2 linked regions of the Filimonas lacunae genome follow. The protein of the gene in region 1 interacts with the protein of each later gene in a pairwise test. Links are inferred from orthologs where the notes say so. Each region holds a gene or a part of one and is shown on either strand. Other genes may lie near its edges.

Evidence for each region.
Region 2: the proteins of FLA_RS18405 (region 1) and rsfS interact in binary tests that used the Escherichia coli proteins (3 or more experiments, as listed by UniProt). The link is inferred for Filimonas lacunae from one-to-one orthologs.

The regions. Positions count from the first base shown.
Region 1 is NZ_AP017422.1:4,646,403-4,656,145, reverse strand. Bases 4,635-7,510 are described here. They hold FLA_RS18405 (ATP-binding protein), read left to right. Parts: upstream 4,635-5,473; coding sequence 5,474-6,547; downstream 6,548-7,510. Other genes in these bases: FLA_RS18400 (DUF5682 family protein), read left to right, coding at 6,591-7,510; FLA_RS18410 (DUF5691 domain-containing protein), read left to right, coding at 4,635-5,447. Also shown: FLA_RS18425 (alkaline phosphatase), read left to right, coding at 1-1,317; FLA_RS18420 (bestrophin family protein), read right to left, coding at 1,445-2,359; FLA_RS18415 (SWIM zinc finger family protein), read left to right, coding at 2,481-3,956; more of FLA_RS18410, read left to right, coding at 3,966-4,634; more of FLA_RS18400, read left to right, coding at 7,511-8,963; FLA_RS18395 (vWA domain-containing protein), read left to right, coding at 8,983-9,743.
Region 2 is NZ_AP017422.1:7,257,008-7,266,805, reverse strand. Bases 3,564-6,494 are described here. They hold rsfS (ribosome silencing factor), read left to right. Parts: upstream 3,564-4,792; coding sequence 4,793-5,197; downstream 5,198-6,494. Other genes in these bases: ftsH (ATP-dependent zinc metalloprotease FtsH), read left to right, coding at 5,252-6,494; FLA_RS28830 (biotin--[acetyl-CoA-carboxylase] ligase), read right to left, coding at 3,961-4,731; bcp (thioredoxin-dependent thiol peroxidase), read left to right, coding at 3,564-3,964. Also shown: carB (carbamoyl-phosphate synthase large subunit), read right to left, coding at 1-1,584; FLA_RS28840 (M23 family metallopeptidase), read left to right, coding at 1,774-3,519; more of bcp, read left to right, coding at 3,494-3,563; more of ftsH, read left to right, coding at 6,495-7,333; FLA_RS28815 (LutC/YkgG family protein), read left to right, coding at 7,348-7,995; FLA_RS28810 (UDP-2,3-diacylglucosamine diphosphatase), read left to right, coding at 8,019-8,777; FLA_RS28805 (mechanosensitive ion channel family protein), read left to right, coding at 8,808-9,798. UniProt on the Escherichia coli protein: Functions as a ribosomal silencing factor. Interacts with ribosomal protein uL14 (rplN), blocking formation of intersubunit bridge B8.

The sequences.
Region 1 (9,743 bases):
AAAACGTATCCGGCCGAAGTATTACCTAAAATAGCCATGCTCAGCGGCCCCTTGCAGGCGGTTACCAAATGGAATGGCAAAGGTGTGCTGGAAGAGATGGATAAAAACAAAGTACAGCAACTCATTGATAAAGGCCACCAGCTGCATAAAACCGTACGTTTCTGGGCTGCACCCGATGTGGTAAACGCCTGGTATCAGCTCATGCACCTGGGGGTAGATTTTATCAATACCGATAATATTGAAGGCGCTGCTTCCTTTTTGCAACACCTGCCTGCCAGCAGCTACACAGCCACGCAACAGCATGCAGCGTATACGCCTGCCTTCACTACCGATGGCAGCCATAAAAAAGCAAAGAACATCATTCTCATCATTGGCGATGGCACCGGCCTGGCACAATGGTACACCGGCTACACGGCCAATAAAGGACAACTGAGCGTGTTTAATATCCGCAACACCGGTTTGTCTAAAACTTCTTCGCACGATTCTTATATCACCGATTCTGCACCCGGCTCCACCGCCTTTGCATCCGGTGTAAAAACCAATAACCGTTTTGTAGGGGTCGATCATACCGGGCAGGCTTTAACACTGCTGCCTGCTATTATCAGCCGCAAAAAAATGCTTACCGGCATTGTTACCTCCGGTGATATTACCGATGCCACACCGGCCGATTTTTACGCGCACCGCAACGAGCGCGAAAATTCCAACGGTATTTTGCAGGATCTGGCTACGGCTCCTGTGCAGTTGTTAATGGGCGCGGGTAATAAGCAACTGGCCGCTAACGCTGCCAACCTGCAACAGCATGGTTATCATATTACACGCTCACTGGATAGCCTGCCTGCACAAACTTCGCAACGTTACATCGTGGCCGATAGCATAGCCGGTTTGTCTATCTTAAAAGGCAGGGGCAACTGGTTAAGCAATGCTTTTGACAAAGCCACCACATTATTAAAGCAACAGAACAATGGCTACCTGCTGGTGCTGGAAGGCGCACAGGTCGATTATGGTGGCCATGCCAATCATATTGGGTATATAGCGGAAGAAGTGATGGATCTGGATAAGGTCATCACCAAAGCCCTGCAACTGGCCGATGCCGATAAAGAAACCTTGGTGATTATCACGGCCGATCACGAAACCGGCGGCCTGTCGCTACTGGATGGGGATATCAGCAAAGGCTATATCAGCGGCCATTTTTCTACCAACGATCACACCGCTATCCCGGTGCCGGTATACGCCTACGGTCCACAGTCGCAACTGTTCACCGGCGTATACGAAAACACGGAAGTATTCCGTAAAATCCTCCAGTCTCTTGGTTTTTAATTTAGTGATAAAACGACCCTTTGCTCGAAACTAAAAGCCGCTTTGGTATTTCCAAGGCGGCTTTCTTTTATAATAGGCTGTAGAGATGAGCAGCTGTTTGTATATTCCGGCAGCCACTGATAAGTGTCTATAGCTGTATATATTCCTGCGACAGCTTATTGGCCAAAGGTTCGCCATTCAATTCAAGCAGTGTGTTCTCTATCATCTTACACATGCCATCCAGTGCCAGGTCGTTCGGCTCGGTGCCAAAGGGTTCTTCAATTTCATCGGCAATGGCTTCCCAGGCAGTAAAAGTGTAGGCAATAAACACCACCACTATGGGCGTCATCCAGCCCAGGCTGTCTACAAACGCAAAGGGCAGCAAAAAACAATATACATATACCGTACGATGCAATAACACTTTATAGGTATAAGGTATTAAGGTGTTGGCCAGCCGCTCACAGCCGCCCACTATATCACTGAGTTTGTTGAGGTTGGTTTCCATGGCGCTCTGTAAAATAGAGTCGGTGCGCCTTTCTGCTTTGGCCTGGTCAATCCATAAGCCCATCTCTTTCAGCAGCATAATAGGTTTGTATTGTGCGGCCATCATACGGCGGGCAGTATCGGCGGGTAATAAACGTTCCAGGTCGGCACGGGCATCGGTGTGCCGCAGCTGATGCTTCAGTGCATAGGTAAAAGCCACCAGGTAGCGGATAAACAGGGCCTGCTGTTTAGCGCCGGTTTCGTAACGGCAAAGGGTAGTGGCCTGCCGTGCCAGCGAACGGGTATCGTTCAGCAAAGCGCCCCATAACTTACGGCCTTCCCAGAAACGGTCGTAGCTGGCGCTGTTCCGGAATCCTAAAAACAGGGCAAGCGCCAAACCAAACAGGGTAAAAGGGGCGGGGTTTAAGGGAATTTTGTATGCTCCAAAAGTGCCCCTTACATACACTACTGCTACCGAAAATACCAGCAATAATAACAAACGGGGCAGCAGTTGTGGTAGTACGGAGCCTTTCCAAACAAACAGCATCGCAAACCAATGTTGCTTCTTCTGATGAATCATACTGCAAACTACAACAATTACCCCTGTAGCGTTTACTTACACCGATGAACTCCCTATTTTATCCCCCCGTTGTACCTGGCATCCCCCTTATTTCAGCAAGCCATAGTTCACTTACCGGCTCATGCCCTTACTTCCCGCTCCCAACTCCTCACTCCAGGCAAAAACACTACTAAAAGCACGTGCAACTGTAAATAAGTCATTCAGGCATACCCAATTACCACATTTGTGCATACCTGGCTTTCTCTACCGGCAACTGCGGGAGGAAACGCTTATCTTCATTCCCAAATTAATATCCTTGCAACTGACCGAAGAACAAGCGCTGGCCCTTGCACCCGACGAATCGTCGCGCAAGGCTGGTAAAGACCTCAGTAATCCCGCCAAATGGGTTACCCGGGGCGCGAACGAACAGGCGCTGTGGGGCGAATGCCAGGGCAGCGGCAGCAAACCTTATCAAACCCAGGTAGATATAGCGGGCATGGCTTTTAAGTGCAGTTGCCCCAGCCGCAAATTTCCTTGTAAACATGGTATCGGGTTGTTATTGCAGTATGCACGTAACGCAGATAGCTTTACCGTAGGCGATGCGCCCACCTGGGTAAGCGAATGGCTGGACAAACGCCAGCAGCGCGATGAAAAAAAGGCCGACAAAAAAGACAAACCGGTAGATGAAGCCGCACAGGCCAAACGCCAGCAGGCGCGTGAGCAAAGTGTGGAAGATGGTATGGCCGAACTGTTGTTGTGGATCAAGGATATCATTCGCAATGGTATCATTGGCATTCCCGAAAAAGACACTACCTTCTTTACCAACATGCAGCGCCGCATGGTAGATGCCAAAGCGCCGGGATTGGCCAACCTTATTCAAAGCGCCTGCGATGTCAATTTTTATAAAGAAGGCTGGCAGAACGAGTGGATGAACCTGTTGCTGCAAATGTACCTGGTAATAGCCGGCTTTACCAACAGGCAACAACTGTCACCCGCCTTGCAGGAAGATGTACGCAGCTGGATAGGCTTTACACAAAGCCAGGAAGAACTCAAACAACAAACCGGCATCAACGATACCTGGCTGCTGCTGGGTAAACAAACCACCGAAGAGGATAATATCACCGTAGAACGTAACTGGCTATACGGCACCACCACTGGCCACTATGCGCTGGTGTTGCAGTTTAGTGTAATGGGGCAGGGCTTTACCTATAACCTGCTGCCAGGTGCGCTGCTGCAGGCCGGGCTGGTGTATTATCCCTCTGCATGGCCCTTACGCGCGGTGATCAAAACCCAGGCTACTGCCAAAGGCGCCCCCAAGGTGCAGCCTATAGCCGGCTGGCAACAGGTGGCCGAAGCGGCAGCCGCAGGCTATAGCGCCATGCCGTTAGCTACCGAACGGCCTTTTATTGTACAGCAACTTACTCCCGTGCCTTACCAGGGACGTTGGTGGCTGGCAGATGCTACGCAACACCTGGTGCCGTTGAAAGAAGACTTTGCCGGGTTGTATGCCCTGCTGTCGGTCAGTGGCGGGCAGCCATTAGATATGGCCGTGCTGGGCAAAGAAAATGAATATGTGCCTTTAGGGGTGTTTAGTCAGGGACAATATTGGTTACTATAAAGCAAGTGTATGGAATTCTGGAACCAGGTAATACAAACCGCTATGTTGGGCACCGGTAAGCAAACCCTTACAGGGGCGCAGTTACCGGCTGCATTGGCTAAACCGGTGGAAGTGATCACTGCCAATACAGCCATCGATAAAGAAGAACAGTTTTTACAACTGGCCGCTATGGCATTAAACTATCGCCAGAGTGGTTATATGCCGCTGCAAACACAGGAAGCAACTATTACCATAGCCGCCGCAGAAGAAAAGCCCTATTGCAGCAACGCCGCTGCGGTGGTGTTGAAAGCGCTGCTGGAAGAAGATAATACCGAGCTGCTGCTGCTATGGCTGCAAAGCTGTGTACAGGCCGGTCAGCTGGTGCCGCCTTCGTTATTGCCGGCCTTACTGCAACAGGCTACGCAACATAAAGCGTTGCGGGGCGTGCTGGAAAACTGCATGGGCAAACGCGGTCAATGGTTGTGCGGCTTTAACACCAACTGGCATATAAGCGTTGCCGAATCGGAAGAAGAACGCTGGCAAACCGGCACACCCGAACAACGTTTCCGGGCTTTGCAACAGGTGCGTAGCACGCAGCCCGATGTGGCCCGCGAATGGCTGCAACAAACCTGGCCGCAGGAAAGCGCCGCCACCCGTGCCGAATTGCTCAAAGCGTTATATGCCAACCTCGGTGCAGCCGATATCGAATGGTTACAAAGCCTCATCACCGATAAAAGCAAAAAGGTAAAAGAAGAAGCCTGGAAAATGCTTACCCGCATTCCGCAATCGCCCATTGTACAGCAATACCAGCAGGTGTTGCAACGGGCGGTTACCCTGGGCATAGGAAAGGCGTTATTAGGACTGTCGTCCAAACCCCTGCTGCAGGTGCAGCCACCGGTAGCCGTGCCGGCTGTGTTGCTGGAGTCGGGCATTGCCGGTAAAACCGCTTTCACCGAGTATACCAACGAAGAATATATTATTTATCAATTGATAGAAACCGTGCCGCCCGATACGTTTACGCAATGGTGGCAGGTAACAGAAGATAAGGTGCTGGAATATTTTCAAAAAGGCGACAACACCAGCCGCTTTATTCCTGCGCTGGCCACGGCCACCCGCCGTTTCCGTAGTAAGGAATGGGCTATGGCTTTTACCCGCCAGGTACCGGAGTTTTATAAAGATTTTATTCACCTGTTACCCGCCGCGCAGCAGGAAGCCTATTGCTACAAGCATTTCCAGGGCAATGAAGAAGCCGTGCTGGAGGTGTTGCTGCAGGCGCACGAAACATGGAGTGTGGCCATTGCCAAAGAAATATGTGCTTACACGGCCAGGCACACCTATCAATACAACCGCAGCTTTTACAGCAAGCATATCCGTTTGTTGCCCATGGCACTGGCTACCGAACTGGAAGCCTGTACGCCGTCCGATGTGTATCAGCGCAACGTATGGGGCAACACCAGCGAGCATATACGCCACCTGCTGCAACTCAAACAAAAAACTACCCAATCATTTTAATACATCCACTATAAACGAACTCTTATATGTCACAGGTACTACGTGGTCACGCAGAAGACTTATACGCATTGGAACTGGAAGAACTGAAAAAGCAGGATAGTGGCAAACTGCCCGCTAACTGGACATTATCACCGCAATCGGTGGTTACCTACCTGGTAGGCGGTAAGCTTAAAAATGGTTTTGAAGTAACGCCTAAATACATCGGCAACCGCCGTTTAATGGAAATAGCCGTGGCTACGCTTACTACCGACAGGGCCCTGCTGCTGTACGGTTTGCCCGGTACTGCCAAAAGCTGGGTAAGCGAACACCTGGCTGCTGCCATCAGTGGTAACAGCGGCCTGATTATACAAGGCACCGCCGGCACCAGCGAAGAATCTATCCGCTATGGATGGAACTACGCCCGTTTATTAGCCGAAGGTCCCAGCGAAAAAGCATTGGTAGAAACACCGGTAATGCGCGCCATGAAAGAAGGGAAAATTGTACGTATTGAAGAGCTCACCCGTATTGGTGCCGATGTGCAGGATACACTCATTACCATCCTCTCCGAAAAATCATTACCGGTTCCCGAACTCAATATAGAAGTGCAGGCCGTGCGCGGCTTTAATGTCATTGCCACTGCCAACAACCGCGATAAAGGAGTGAACGATTTGTCCAGCGCCTTGAAGCGCCGTTTCAACACGGTGATATTACCGGTGCCGGATAATATTGACGAAGAAATTGATATTGTACGCCGCCGCGTAGAAAGCTTTGAAAAAGTAATGGAAGTGCCGGCCGAAAAACCAGCCCTGCAAGAGATACGCCGTATTGTTACCATCTTCCGCGAACTGCGTAGTGGCCTTACACTGGATGGTAAAACCAAAATAAAATCACCGTCCGGTACTTTAAGCACTGCCGAAGCTATCTCTGTAGTCAACAACGGTATGGCTATGGCCGGTTACTTTGGCGATGGACGTTTAACAGCCGAAGACCTGGCAGCAGGTATTACCGGCGCTATTATCAAAGACCCGGTGCAAGACCAGGTGATATGGCAGGAATACCTGGAAACCGTAGTGAAAACAAGGGAAGATTGGAAGGATATTTACAGGGCTTGTAAGCAGTAAATCTTTCCCAACTTACCACTCACACTTTCAACTGTTTTCAAAAATGGTTCATGTATTAGGAATACGACACCACGGCCCCGGTAGCGCCAGCAATGTAAAAGCATTCCTGGAAGCTACGAAGCCCGATATAGTGTTGGTAGAAGGTCCGCCCGAAGCCGATGACATACTCAGCTGGGTGGGTAACGAAGCGTTTCAGCCACCGGTAGCCATATTGGTATATCAAAGCGATAACCTGCAACGGTCGGTGTTCTATCCCTTTGCTACGTTCTCGCCCGAATGGCAGGCCATACAATATGCACGGCAAAACAATATCCCCGTCAGGTTTATGGATATGCCGGTGTACCATGTGTTTGCCTTGCAGCAACAGGTAGAAGATAAAGCAAAACTGGTAGGAGCAGAACCGCCATTGGATGCGGTACCAGGCGCCCGACCCGATCCGGCGGATGTACAGGCGCTACAGCCACAACCCGAAGGGGGCGTGTCGCCTGTACAGGCCAATGAACCTGTTACGGTGAATGAACAGGCGCCAGCTGCTGCACCCATACCGGCAGTGGCCGAAACCCCGGAAGAAGCCCTGATGGCCCTGCATCCTTTGATGGAACTCAGTGCAGTGGCCGGTTACAATAACTCCGATCGCTGGTGGGAGCATATGTTTGAATACCGCACCAATAACGAGCAGGTATTTGAAGCTGTAAGCGAAGCCATGCACGCCGCACGCGAAGCAGCACCGCCCGAACGTGATACCAACGAGCTTTTGCGCGAAGCCTGGATGCGCAAGATCATCCGTCAGGCGCAAAAAGAAATGTATACAGAGGTGGCAGTGATATGTGGCGCCTGGCACGTGCCTGCGTTAACCAGCATGCCTGCTGCCAAAGAAGATAATGAATTACTCAAAGGCCTGCCTAAAGTAAAAACAGAATGCACCTGGATTCCGTGGACCTACAGCCGCCTGAGCTACTACAGTGGTTATGGGGCGGGTATTGAAAGCCCCGGCTGGTACCAGCATATCTGGCAATACCCCCACGATGATGGCAGCCGCTGGATGGCCAAAGTGGCGCAGCTGTTTCGTCAAAAGCAGATGGATACTTCGGTAGCGCATATCATCGAATCGGTGCGCCTGGCACAAAGCCTGGCCGCCCTGCGCGAATTACCCAGGCCCGGACTGGAAGAGCTGAACGAAGCCACGTTAAGTGTCGTATGCAATGGCGATGCCATGCTGATGCAGCTGATACACGACGAGCTGATTGTAAGCAATGTGCTGGGCGCTGTGCCTGCTGCTATTCCCAAACCACCTTTGCAGGCGGATATAGAAAAATGGCAGAAGAAACTACGCCTGCCCGCCGGGGCCGACTGGAAAGACTATACGCTCGACCTGCGTAAAGAAAACGACCTGGAGCGGAGCATATTCCTGCATCGCCTGCAGGTGCTGGATATTCAGTGGGGCAAGCGTTCCGAAGTCAGTGGCAAGGGTACGTTTAAAGAACAATGGCGTTTGCAATGGAACCCTTCTTTTGCCATTGAAATTATTGATAAAGGGGTATGGGGCAACACAGTAGAAGCGGCCGCAGCTGCCTACGTGCAGCACCTGGCGGCCGATGCCGGCTCTTTGCGGGAGTTGTGTAACCTGCTGGAAGATGCCCTGCCGGCAGAATTGCCACAGGCCGTAGAAAAGCTCATACACCGGGTAAGCAATCTTTCTGCGGCCACAGCCGATGTCATGCAGCTGATGCAGGTGCTAACACCACTGGTATCGGTAAGTCGCTATGGCAACGTACGCAAAACAGATGCGGCATTGGTAGCCGGTATTGTTACCGAAATGATCACGCGTATCTGCATCAGCTTACCCGGCGCCTGCACCGGCATTGCCGATGATGCAGCACAGCAGTTGCTGAACCTGTTCCTTGAAATGAACAATGCCATCAACATCCTGCAGCAGGGCGATAGCACACAGCAATGGCAGCAAACCTTACAACGCATTGCCGGCAGCTATAGCAGCAGCCCGGTACTGGCCGGTTACAGCACGCGCCTGCTGGCCGATTACAAACTACTCGAAGGGGAGGAACTGGTAAAAGCTTTTTACAGCGCTGTGTCTCCGTCGTTATCACCCGGTTTAGCGGCCGCCTGGCTCGAAGGCTTTTTAAAAGGCAGCGGCACCTTGTTGCTGGTAGATGCCACTTTATGGCAGGTGGTTAACAACTGGGTACAGCAGCTCAACGAAGAAGCTTTTGTACAGGTGCTGCCCTTATTGCGCCGCACCTTTTCGGGCTTCACAGCCCCGGAAAGAAGAAAGCTGGGCGAAAAGGTAAAACAGGGCGATGCAGGCGTTACGGCCAGGCAAGGTCCGCAGTTGATTCACGAACAACGCGCTGCACAAGGGCTGCCGGTAATAGGGCAGTTATTGGGCTATACGCAGTAACAGTAAAATCAGGCAAGCAATGACACCGGAAGAACAACATATACGCAAATGGCGCTTAATACTGGGCGGGGGCGATAACGATGGCACCTCTCAGCAGCTGGGTAAACAAGACCAGCAGATAGATGACGCGCTGTCTGCTTTATACGATAGTGAAAAGAAGGGCGGACTGGGCGCTTCCTCGCCCAACGTAAGCCGCTGGCTGGGCGATATCCGCAGCTTTTTTCCCAACACCGTAGTGCAGGTAATGCAGCAGGATGCTCTGCAACGGCTTAACCTTACGCAAATGTTGCTGGAAAAAGAAATGCTGGAACAGGTAGAAGCCGATGTGCACCTGGTAGCCACCTTAATGAGCCTGCGCGGCGTTATCCCCGATAAAACCAAAGACACTGCCCGCCAGGTGGTGCGTAAGGTGGTGGATGAGCTGTTGCGCAAACTGGCGCAGCCCATGCAGCAGGCCGTAACAGGTAGCTTAAACCGCAGCGTGCGCAACACTCGCCCGCGTCACAACGAAATCAACTGGCACACTACCATCCTTAAAAACCTCAAACATTACCAGCCCGCTTATAAAACCATCATCCCCGAAACCCGCATTGGCTATGGCCGCCGGCGCACCGCATTAAAAGATGTAGTGCTGTGTTTAGATCAAAGCGGCTCTATGGGTACCTCGGTGGTGTACTCCGGCATCTTTGGCAGTGTTATGGCCAGCATTCCCGCTGTCAACACCAAAATGATCGTGTTTGATACCATGGTGGCAGACCTTACCGAAGAGCTCACCGATCC
Region 2 (9,798 bases), 2.6 Mb from region 1 along the record:
AAAGCTGCTGTAGAAATAAGGCGTTTTAGCCTCAAACTCAGCGCTACAGGTATCTACCATTTTGTATACACGGGTAATACCAGCTGCTTTTCTTTTCTCATACACCTGGTCATCTGTGCAATCTGTACGTAACAGTTTTGCAATCTGCTCATCGCTGAAACCGTTTTTCTTAGCGTCTTTCAGCAATTGCAGTGGCAATGTATCCAGTGTATGTGTAGCCAGTTCTTTCTCTATATCACATAATTGCTGAATCTGGTAAATGAACCAGCGGTCGATATGTGTAGCCTGAACAATGGTTTTTACAGTTACGCCTTGCATCAGCGCATCTTTGATGCGGAAAATACGATCCCACTTCGGAGTTTTGATATATTCAATCAACTCGTCTGTTTTCATCAGGCTTTTGCCATAGTAGCCTAAACCTATAGCATCGTTTTCCAGGCTCTGACAGGCTTTCTGGATAGCCTCGGTAAAGCTGCGGCCAATAGCCATTACTTCACCAACGCTTTTCATTTGTAAACCTAATGTATCATTAGCGCCTTTGAACTTGTCGAAGTTCCAGCGTGGCACTTTTACAATTACGTAGTCCAGTGCAGGCTCGAAATAGGCAGAAGTTGTTTTGGTGATTTGGTTTTTCAGTTCATCCAGGTTATAACCAATGGCCAGTTTCGCTGCTATTTTAGCGATAGGATAACCGGTTGCTTTAGAAGCCAGCGCAGAAGAACGGCTTACGCGCGGATTAATTTCAATAGCAATCAGTTCTTCTGTTTCAGGATTTAAAGAGAACTGTACGTTACAACCACCGGCAAAGTTGCCCAGATCGCGCATGATGTCGATAGCGGTGTTACGCATCAGTTGAAACGCGGTATCGCTTAACGTCATGGCAGGTGCAACCGTGATAGAATCACCGGTATGTATCCCCATTGGGTCGAAGTTTTCTACCGTACATATAATTACTACGTTATCAGCAGAATCCCGTAACAGTTCCAATTCAAATTCTTTCCAGCCTAATACTGCTTTTTCTACCAGTACTTCATGTATAGGAGAAGCAGACAAACCACGGTTCAATGCTTCATCCAACTGATCTTTACTGTGTACAAAGCCACCACCTGTACCGCCCAGGGTGAAAGAAGGACGGATTACTAATGGGAAGCCAATTTCCTGTGCAAATTCTTTGCCTTCCAAGAAGCTGTTGGCTGTTTTAGCAGGGGCAACGGGAACGCCCATCTGGATCATCCACTGACGGAATTTTTCCCTGTCTTCTGCTTTATCAATTGCTTTAATGTCCACCCCTATAAGGCGACAGTTGTACTTTTCCCAAACGCCTAACTCTTCGGCTTCTTTGGCAAGGTTCAACGCAGTTTGTCCGCCCATGGTAGGCAGAACCGCGTCAATCTGATTCTCTTCCAGAATCTGCTCAATACTATCCACAGTCAGCGGAAGCAGGTATACCCTGTCGGCCATCATAGGATCGGTCATAATAGTGGCAGGGTTACTGTTAATCAGTATCACCTTTATTCCTTCTTCACGTAAACTACGCGCGGCTTGTGAACCTGAATAATCAAATTCACATGCTTGTCCTATCACAATAGGTCCTGATCCGATAATTAGTACTGACTTAATTGAATTGTCTCTGGGCATGGTACTTGCTACTAGTGCTTTTAATGTTATTAAAGCAATTTACCCGAAAGCGGTTGTTTATGTTGCTCCGGCTGGATAAATTGCGCAAAAGTAAGTTTTAGAAATCAATTGTAGCCGGATAAATTTTATTTTTTGATGCCCAAGCCATTATTTTTTTTAGTGCTTCTCGTAAGCAACCTCCGTATCCAAGCCCAATCTGCCACTGTTTTCCCGCAGGAATACTTCCGTAACCCGCTGGGAGTGCCCATACAGCTGAGCGCCAATTTTGGAGAAATTCGCAAAGATCACTTCCATATGGGGCTGGATATCCGCACCAAACAACGTGAAAACCTGCCTGTTTATGCCGCTGCCGGTGGTTTTATCAGTCGTATTTCTATTCAACGCTATGGATATGGAAAAGCCATATATATTCAGCACCCTAACGGTTTTACCACGGTATATGGCCATTTGAACGGTTATTACGATACACTTAGCCATTATATTATTCAAAAACAATATACAGATAAACAGTGGGAACAGGATATTACCTTTTCGCCCGGTCAGTTTCCGGTAGAAAAAGGCCAGTTTATTGCCTGGAGCGGTAATACCGGCTCTTCCGGCGGACCACACCTGCATTTCGAAATTCGTGACACCCGCACCGGCAAAAACCTGAATCCCCTGCTGTTTGGAATGGAGGTAGAAGATAATATTCCCCCCGTGCTGGAAGGATTATATTGGTTCGATCGCCGTTACAGCACCTACCAAACCAGCCCCAAACCCATTGCCATCGTGAATAACAAAGGTAGCTACCAGCTGAAAGGTGGTGGTGATACCCTGCACATAGGCTCGCCCCGCATTAGCTTCGGCGTTCGGGCAGAAGACCGTACCAACAGCTCATCTTTCCTGTTTGGCATTTATGAAGCGGGTTTGTGGATGGACGATAGCCTGCGCTGCTATTTTCAGGTAAACAATTTCTCTTATCCTGATAGCCGGTACGTGAATGGCAGCATTGATTACGCTACCTTTTTGCACACCGGCAAAGGCATTCAGCATTTGTCGCGCCTGCCAGGTAACGAGTTAAGCATTTATAATACAGATGACAACAATGGCGTTATCTCGCTTACCGATACCCTGCCACACACGGTTCGTATACTGCTGAAAGATGTGGAAGGCAACAGCACTGTAATGCAGTATATGGTGCGCTACGACAGCACTTTACAGGAAGACCTGTTTTTTACTATGAACAGCGTGGCCGTGCCGCCAAACCAACCTTACAACATTAACGAGCAGGAAGTAAAAGCGTCTTTCGATGCCTTTGCTTTTTACGATATAGTACCTTTTGTGCTGGGCCAGCAGCCCCGCCAGCAATGGCCACAGGCTTCTTCACAAGCCCTGTTGCACAATGAAAACGTGCCGGTACACGATATGTATACCGTGCAACTACCTTTGCAGCCCGTAGCTGCTAATTATACGGATAGATTGGTGATGCAGCTGCAAAGTGGCCGTTATCGTTTATACCAGAAAGCACAACCTGCTTCTAATGGCTGGTTTAGCGGCAGCTTTAACCGCCTGGGCAATGTGCAGTTGCTGGTAGACACTGTACCTCCTTCCATTACTCCCATAGGCTGGAAAGACAACCAGGTATTTACCACCCAAAGCAGCATTCGCGTGCGTTGCAGCGATAATATTGATGAAGTACGCAACTTCAATGCTTACCTAGATGGGCAGTGGATATTATTCACCCACAGCACCTACGATTATATCTATACTTTTGACGAACATTGCACCTTAGGTGAACACGTGCTGAGTGTGTCGGTACAGGATCTGGCTGGTAACACCAGTGTACGTGAATTTAATTTTATTAAAAAAGAACCCAATGGCAACAATAAAAGAAGGAAGTAAAGCACCAGATTTTACAGGCACCGATCAGAACGGCAACACCGTATCGCTGCACGATTTTAAAGGTAAAAAAGTAGTACTGTATTTCTACCCGAAAGATGACACTCCAGGTTGTACTGCACAGGCCTGTAACCTGCGTGATAACTACAGTGACTTACTGAAAAAAGGCTATCAGGTAATTGGTGTAAGCACAGATAGCGTAAAAAGTCACAAGAAGTTTGAAACCAAATACGAGTTGCCTTTTCCGCTGATTGCAGACGAAGACAAAGCTATTGTTGAAAAATATGGCGTGTACGGCGAAAAAACCTTTATGGGCAAAACTCATATGGGCACTATCCGCACCACATTTTTAATTGATGAAGAAGGTAGCGTGTATAAAGTGTTGGATAAACCCGATACTAAAAATCAAACACAACAGGTGTTTGAAGCATGGGAAGCAGCCAGCTAAAGCACCCATTGCACTTCGCCAAACTGAAAACTTTCCTGCATGGCTTCTTTTACCCAAAGGAGGCCATTGCTGTCTACATAATCAATCACGCAGGTAAACGCTGTGTTTTCTTTTCTCAGCATTACCCTTTCACCCCGCTTAAACAGGATGTTGTTGTAAGATTCCAGTAACAGCCGCTCTTTTTCGGGGTTATTGATACTCTGTTGCAACTGAGTATAGCGAATTTGCAGGCAAGCACACAGCTCTTTGGCCAGGGCTACTGTATCGAAAGTTTTACCAGTAATTTGCCTTAATGAAACAGCGCGTTGCAGTTCTTCAAAGGCTCCCTGGTTTACATTAGTGCCCATTCCTACTACGGCCCACTGCCATTTACTGCCTTTTACCACCGTTTCAATCAGCATTCCTCCTGCCTTTCTGTCACGCCAATACAAGTCGTTTGGCCATTTAATTCTTGTTTCGTCCAGCGCATATTTGCTGTAGAAATCGTGCCAGGCCAGCGAAGCCGCCATACTCAGGTAAAATTGTTTGGAAAGCGGTAACCAGCTGGTATCCAGCAACACAGACAGGATAACGTTTTGCAAAGGGGCTGTTTTCCACACTTTGCCGCGTTGTCCCTTACCGGCTGTTTGTTCGTGGGCAAACCAGGCACTGCCATGTATTCCTGCACCATTTTGAACAATGCCCATGGCATAGTTGTTGGTACTGTCAACACTGGTCAATTCTGTAAAAGGTTCCCCAATTATTTGAATGGCACGTGAAAGAGGCAAAAGAATTATTATTTTTGACGAGGCGAAACTACAATTTATTCATTTTAAACTTGTTTGATTATTGGCACCACTATCCGTTTTAGCTGCACGCCCAAAAAGCAGTGTTACTGCGCTCACCAGGAATTCTAAAATATTCAAATCTATAATAAAGGCCATCCAGGATAAAAAGGGTGAAAATATCATTTCGCTCGACCTCCGACAAATACCGGAGGCTGTAGCGGATTTCTTTATTATCTGTGAAGCCACAAGCACCACTCAGGTTAAAGCTATCAGCGACAACATAGAGGTTGAACTCAAAGATCAATTAGGAGAAACGCCCTACAAACACGAAGGCTTCCAGGCCCTGCAGTGGGTAATTATTGATTACGTGAATATTGTAGTGCACGTAATGCATCCTGATACCAGAAAATTTTATAAACTCGAAGAAATGTGGAACGATGCTTCAGGAATGGAGCATAACGACTAAACATTTTATACACTCAAACCTTATTAATACAATTTAGCTTTAGCAAACGACCGTATGGCACAAGATGATAAAAAAACAACGCCCGGCTTTAACGACAAGGGTGGAGATGACAAGGGACAGAGACGAGGGCCTAAATTTAGCATATACTGGATATACGCTATTATAGCCGCTATTTTAATAGGGTACAACTTATTAAACTTTAATTCAGCTAACACGCAGCAAACCAATGAGCAGGAATTCAAGCAAAACATGGTGGCTACCGGAGATGTTGATAAGCTGGATTTAAACAGCACCCGCTCGGAAGTGCTGGTGTATATTAAAAAAGACAGCGTTCACAAATCGTTTTACCAGGACAAATTCAAACGCACTGGTAGCTCTGATCTTTCTAAAGGACCACAGTTTGCTTTTAAAGTGACCGAATTAAAAGATTTCCAGGAAAGACTGAACAAGTTTACTGCCGATCATGGTATCAAAGAAATTGAAATTCATGTTACCCAGGATACAGAATGGTTTAGCCCTGTGTTCAACACCCTGTTTATGGTGTTACTGTTTGCAGGTATCTGGATACTGATGATGCGCAAAATGGGTGGCCCTGGTGGCGGTGGCGGACCAGGCGGTATTTTCAATATCGGTAAATCTAAAGCACAGCTATTTGAAAAAGGTACCAAAGTAAACATCACCTTCTCTGATGTTGCCGGTTTGGATGAAGCCAAACAAGAGGTAATGGAGATTGTAGACTTCCTGAAAAATCCGAAGAAATATACAGCCCTGGGTGGTAAAATACCGAAAGGCGCATTACTGGTAGGCCCTCCCGGTACAGGTAAAACCTTACTGGCAAAAGCAATGGCCGGTGAAGCACAGGTTCCTTTCTTTAGCATGAGCGGTTCTGATTTCGTTGAATTGTTTGTAGGTGTAGGTGCCAGCCGTGTACGTGACCTGTTTAAACAAGCCCGTGAAAAAGCGCCTTGCGTAATTTTCATTGACGAGATTGACGCTATTGGTCGTGCACGTGGTCGCAACGCTATCATGAGCAATGACGAACGCGAAAACACACTGAACCAGTTACTGGTAGAAATGGATGGTTTTGGCACAGACAGCGGTATCATTATCCTCGCTGCAACCAACAGACCTGACGTACTGGATACTGCGTTATTACGCCCAGGACGCTTTGACAGACAAATAAGCATTGACCGCCCGGATGTAAAAGGTCGTGAAGCCATCTTCAAAGTACACCTGAAACCGATTAAAATTTCTCAAACACTCGATATTCACAAACTGGCTGAACAAACTCCTGGTTTTGCAGGTGCTGATATTGCCAACGTTTGTAACGAAGCTGCCCTGATAGCTGCCCGTAAAGGCAAAGAAGCGGTAGACATGAGCGACTTCCAGGATGCCATTGACAGGGTTATTGGCGGTTTGGAGAAAAAGAACAAGATTATTCTTCCGGAAGAGAAAGAAATTATCGCTTATCACGAAGCCGGACACGCTATCTGTGGCTGGTATTTAGAACATGCCTATCCCTTATTAAAGGTGACAATTGTTCCACGTGGCACAGCAGCATTAGGTTATGCACAGTACACTCCTAAAGAGCAATACCTGTACAATACCGACCAACTGACCGATCAGATTTGTATGACTTTGGGGGGCCGTGCTGCTGAGGAAATTTTCTTTGGTAAAATTTCTACCGGAGCATCTAACGATCTTCAACAGATCACCAAAATAGCCTACTCGATGATTACTGTATACGGTATGAACGATAAAGTAGGTAACATCAGCTACTACGATCCGCAACAAGACAATACTTTTACCAAGCCTTATAGCGAAGAAACAGGTAAACTGATTGACACGGAAGTAAGAAAACTGATACAGGATGCTTACGTACGCACTAAACAATTGTTAGAGGAGAAAAAAGCACAGGTAGAAATACTGGCTAAACAACTGTTAACAAAAGAAGTGTTGTTCCAGAGCGATGTAGAGACTTTAATTGGCAAACGTCCTTTCGAAGATAAAAAGCCGCTGGATATAGATCCGGAAGGAAAGCACACAGAGCCAGGAGCTATCAGCGAAGGTGTTCCTCCTTACGATGGTGGTTTAAACAAACTGCCGGTGGAAGAAAAAAACGAAGGCAACGTATAGAACATATATAAAAGATGAAAGTTTCTCCTTCAAAAGAAAACATTCTGAAAAAAATAAGACAGGCACTGAGTAATCCGGTGCCTGTTCCTTTTCCACACAGTGAGGGCACAGAATCAATATTTAAACCTGCACAGCAGGAATTGGAAGTAGAGTTTGCAGAAAATTTTACGAGCCTGCAGGGTCGTTTTGTGTTTTGTGAAAACGAACAGGAACTCGTACAACAACTACAGGCATTAATAGTTTCTAAAGAGTGGAAGCAATTGTATTGCCGCGAAGAGCAAATGAAAACCGCTTTACAACAAAGTGGCTTTTCTATTCCCTTTAATGCGCCTGATGTATACAGCAGCGATGCTGCCATCACCACCTGCGAGTGGCTGGTAGCGCGTACTGGCAGTATTATTATGAGCAGCGCACAACCCAGCGGACGTACCACCAGTGTATACACGCCTATACATATTTGCGTAGCCTACACCGATCAGCTGGTATATGATATTAAAGATGCGCTACTGGGTGTAAAGGAACGTTACCCACGCAATATACCTTCCTTAATAACCCTCGCAACAGGCCCCAGCCGTACCGCAGATATTGAAAAAACGCTGGTTACCGGTGTACACGGACCTAAAGAAGTGTTTTGTTTTTTAGTGGAAAGGACAGCCCCATAACAGCTTATTTTTATCTTTACCCCATGACTGAAGTTGCGCCAGGCAAGAAAATATACTTTTTATCCGACTTTCATTTAGGGGCTCCTAATTACGAAGCCAGCCTGATAAGAGAGAAAAAGATTGTTGCCTTTTTAGACGAGATCAAGCACGACGCACAGGAGATTTTTATAGTAGGAGATATGTTCGACTTCTGGTATGAATACAAAGAAGTGGTTCCGAAAGGCTATGTACGCTTATTGGGTAAGCTGGCCGAAATAACCGACAACGGCATACCTGTTTATTTCTTTTTAGGCAATCATGATATGTGGATGAGTGGCTACTTTGAACGTGAATTACATATTCCTGTATATAGCGAGCCTAAAGTATTTGAGCGCAATGGCAAATCATTCTATATTGGTCACGGCGATGGATTAGGCCCCGGAGATCACGGCTATAAGTTTATTAAAAAGGTGTTCCGCAACCCCGTTTGCCAGTGGTTATTTGGGCAATTACACCCTACCTGGGGCATTGGATTAGCCAATTATTTTAGCCGCAAAAGCAGGGCTAAAACGGGCAATGCTGATTCGTTTTTCCTGGGAGAAGACAACGAGTGGCTGATTATTTATTCCAAAGAGGTGTTGGCCAAACAGCACTACGACTTCTTTGTTTTTGGGCACCGCCATTACCCGTTAGACCTCTCATTAGGCAATAACAGCCGGTATATTAACCTTGGCGACTGGATCACTAACTTTACATATGCCTACTTCGATGGCAATGATGTGTACTTGAAAAAGCGGGATTAATACCTGCTAATGCTATAAAAGCCACCTGGTATGAAAGAACTACTACAACGCTCTATTTTTGGCAATACCATTGAAACCTATTTAATAGTTGCCACCTCCATTGCTATTGCCTTATTGGTAAAACGGTTTGTTTCTAAATACCTGGCAATACTGCTGTTTAAAATATTTACCAAGGCAGGCAAAACCTTTCACAAAGCCTATTTTCTGCAATTAGTGGTATCGCCATTGGAATGGTTTCTTGCCTTGTTTATGATAGTGGTAGCACTGGATAAACTACACCTGCCGTTCTTCCTCGATTTTAAAATTTACCGGGCCGATAGCAGGGATATAATTGATGCTGTAACCAATGCTACATTAATTATCATATTTATACGGTTGTGTGTTCGGGTGGTTCAGTTTTTTGGGATGATACTGGAAGAGAAAGCCCGTGAATCGCAGGCCGACAGCCAGCTGGTAGTATTTTTTAAAGACTTTTTTCGCGTCATACTTATTATTATAGGCATTCTTTTAATACTACGTTTCTCGTTCCATTACAACATCAGCAACCTGCTTACCGGCCTTAGTATAGTAGGTGCCGCTATAGCACTGGCCACCAAAGAAAGCCTGGAAAACTTAATCGCTTCTTTTATTATATTTTTTGATAAACCTTTTACTACAGGCGATACCGTTAAAGTAAACAGCTTTACCGGAGCCGTGGAGAAAATAGGCTTACGCAGCACCCGTATACGTACCGATCAGAAAACCTATATCACTGTTCCTAATAAACAGATGGTAGACTCTATACTGGACAATATTACCCTGCGCAGCCAGCGTAAAGTAGAATTAAGGCTGGAAGTAGGTTTGTCAGCTACAGTGCCACAGCTACAAGCCCTTATCGCTAATATTAAACAGATATTGAAGCAGGATGATGTTATCAGCAACTCCGTATTTTTAAGTGATACGGGTAAGAATGCACATATTATTACGGTAGATTATTTTACCGCTATGCACCAGACTACAGAAGAGTTTAACCAGTTCAGGG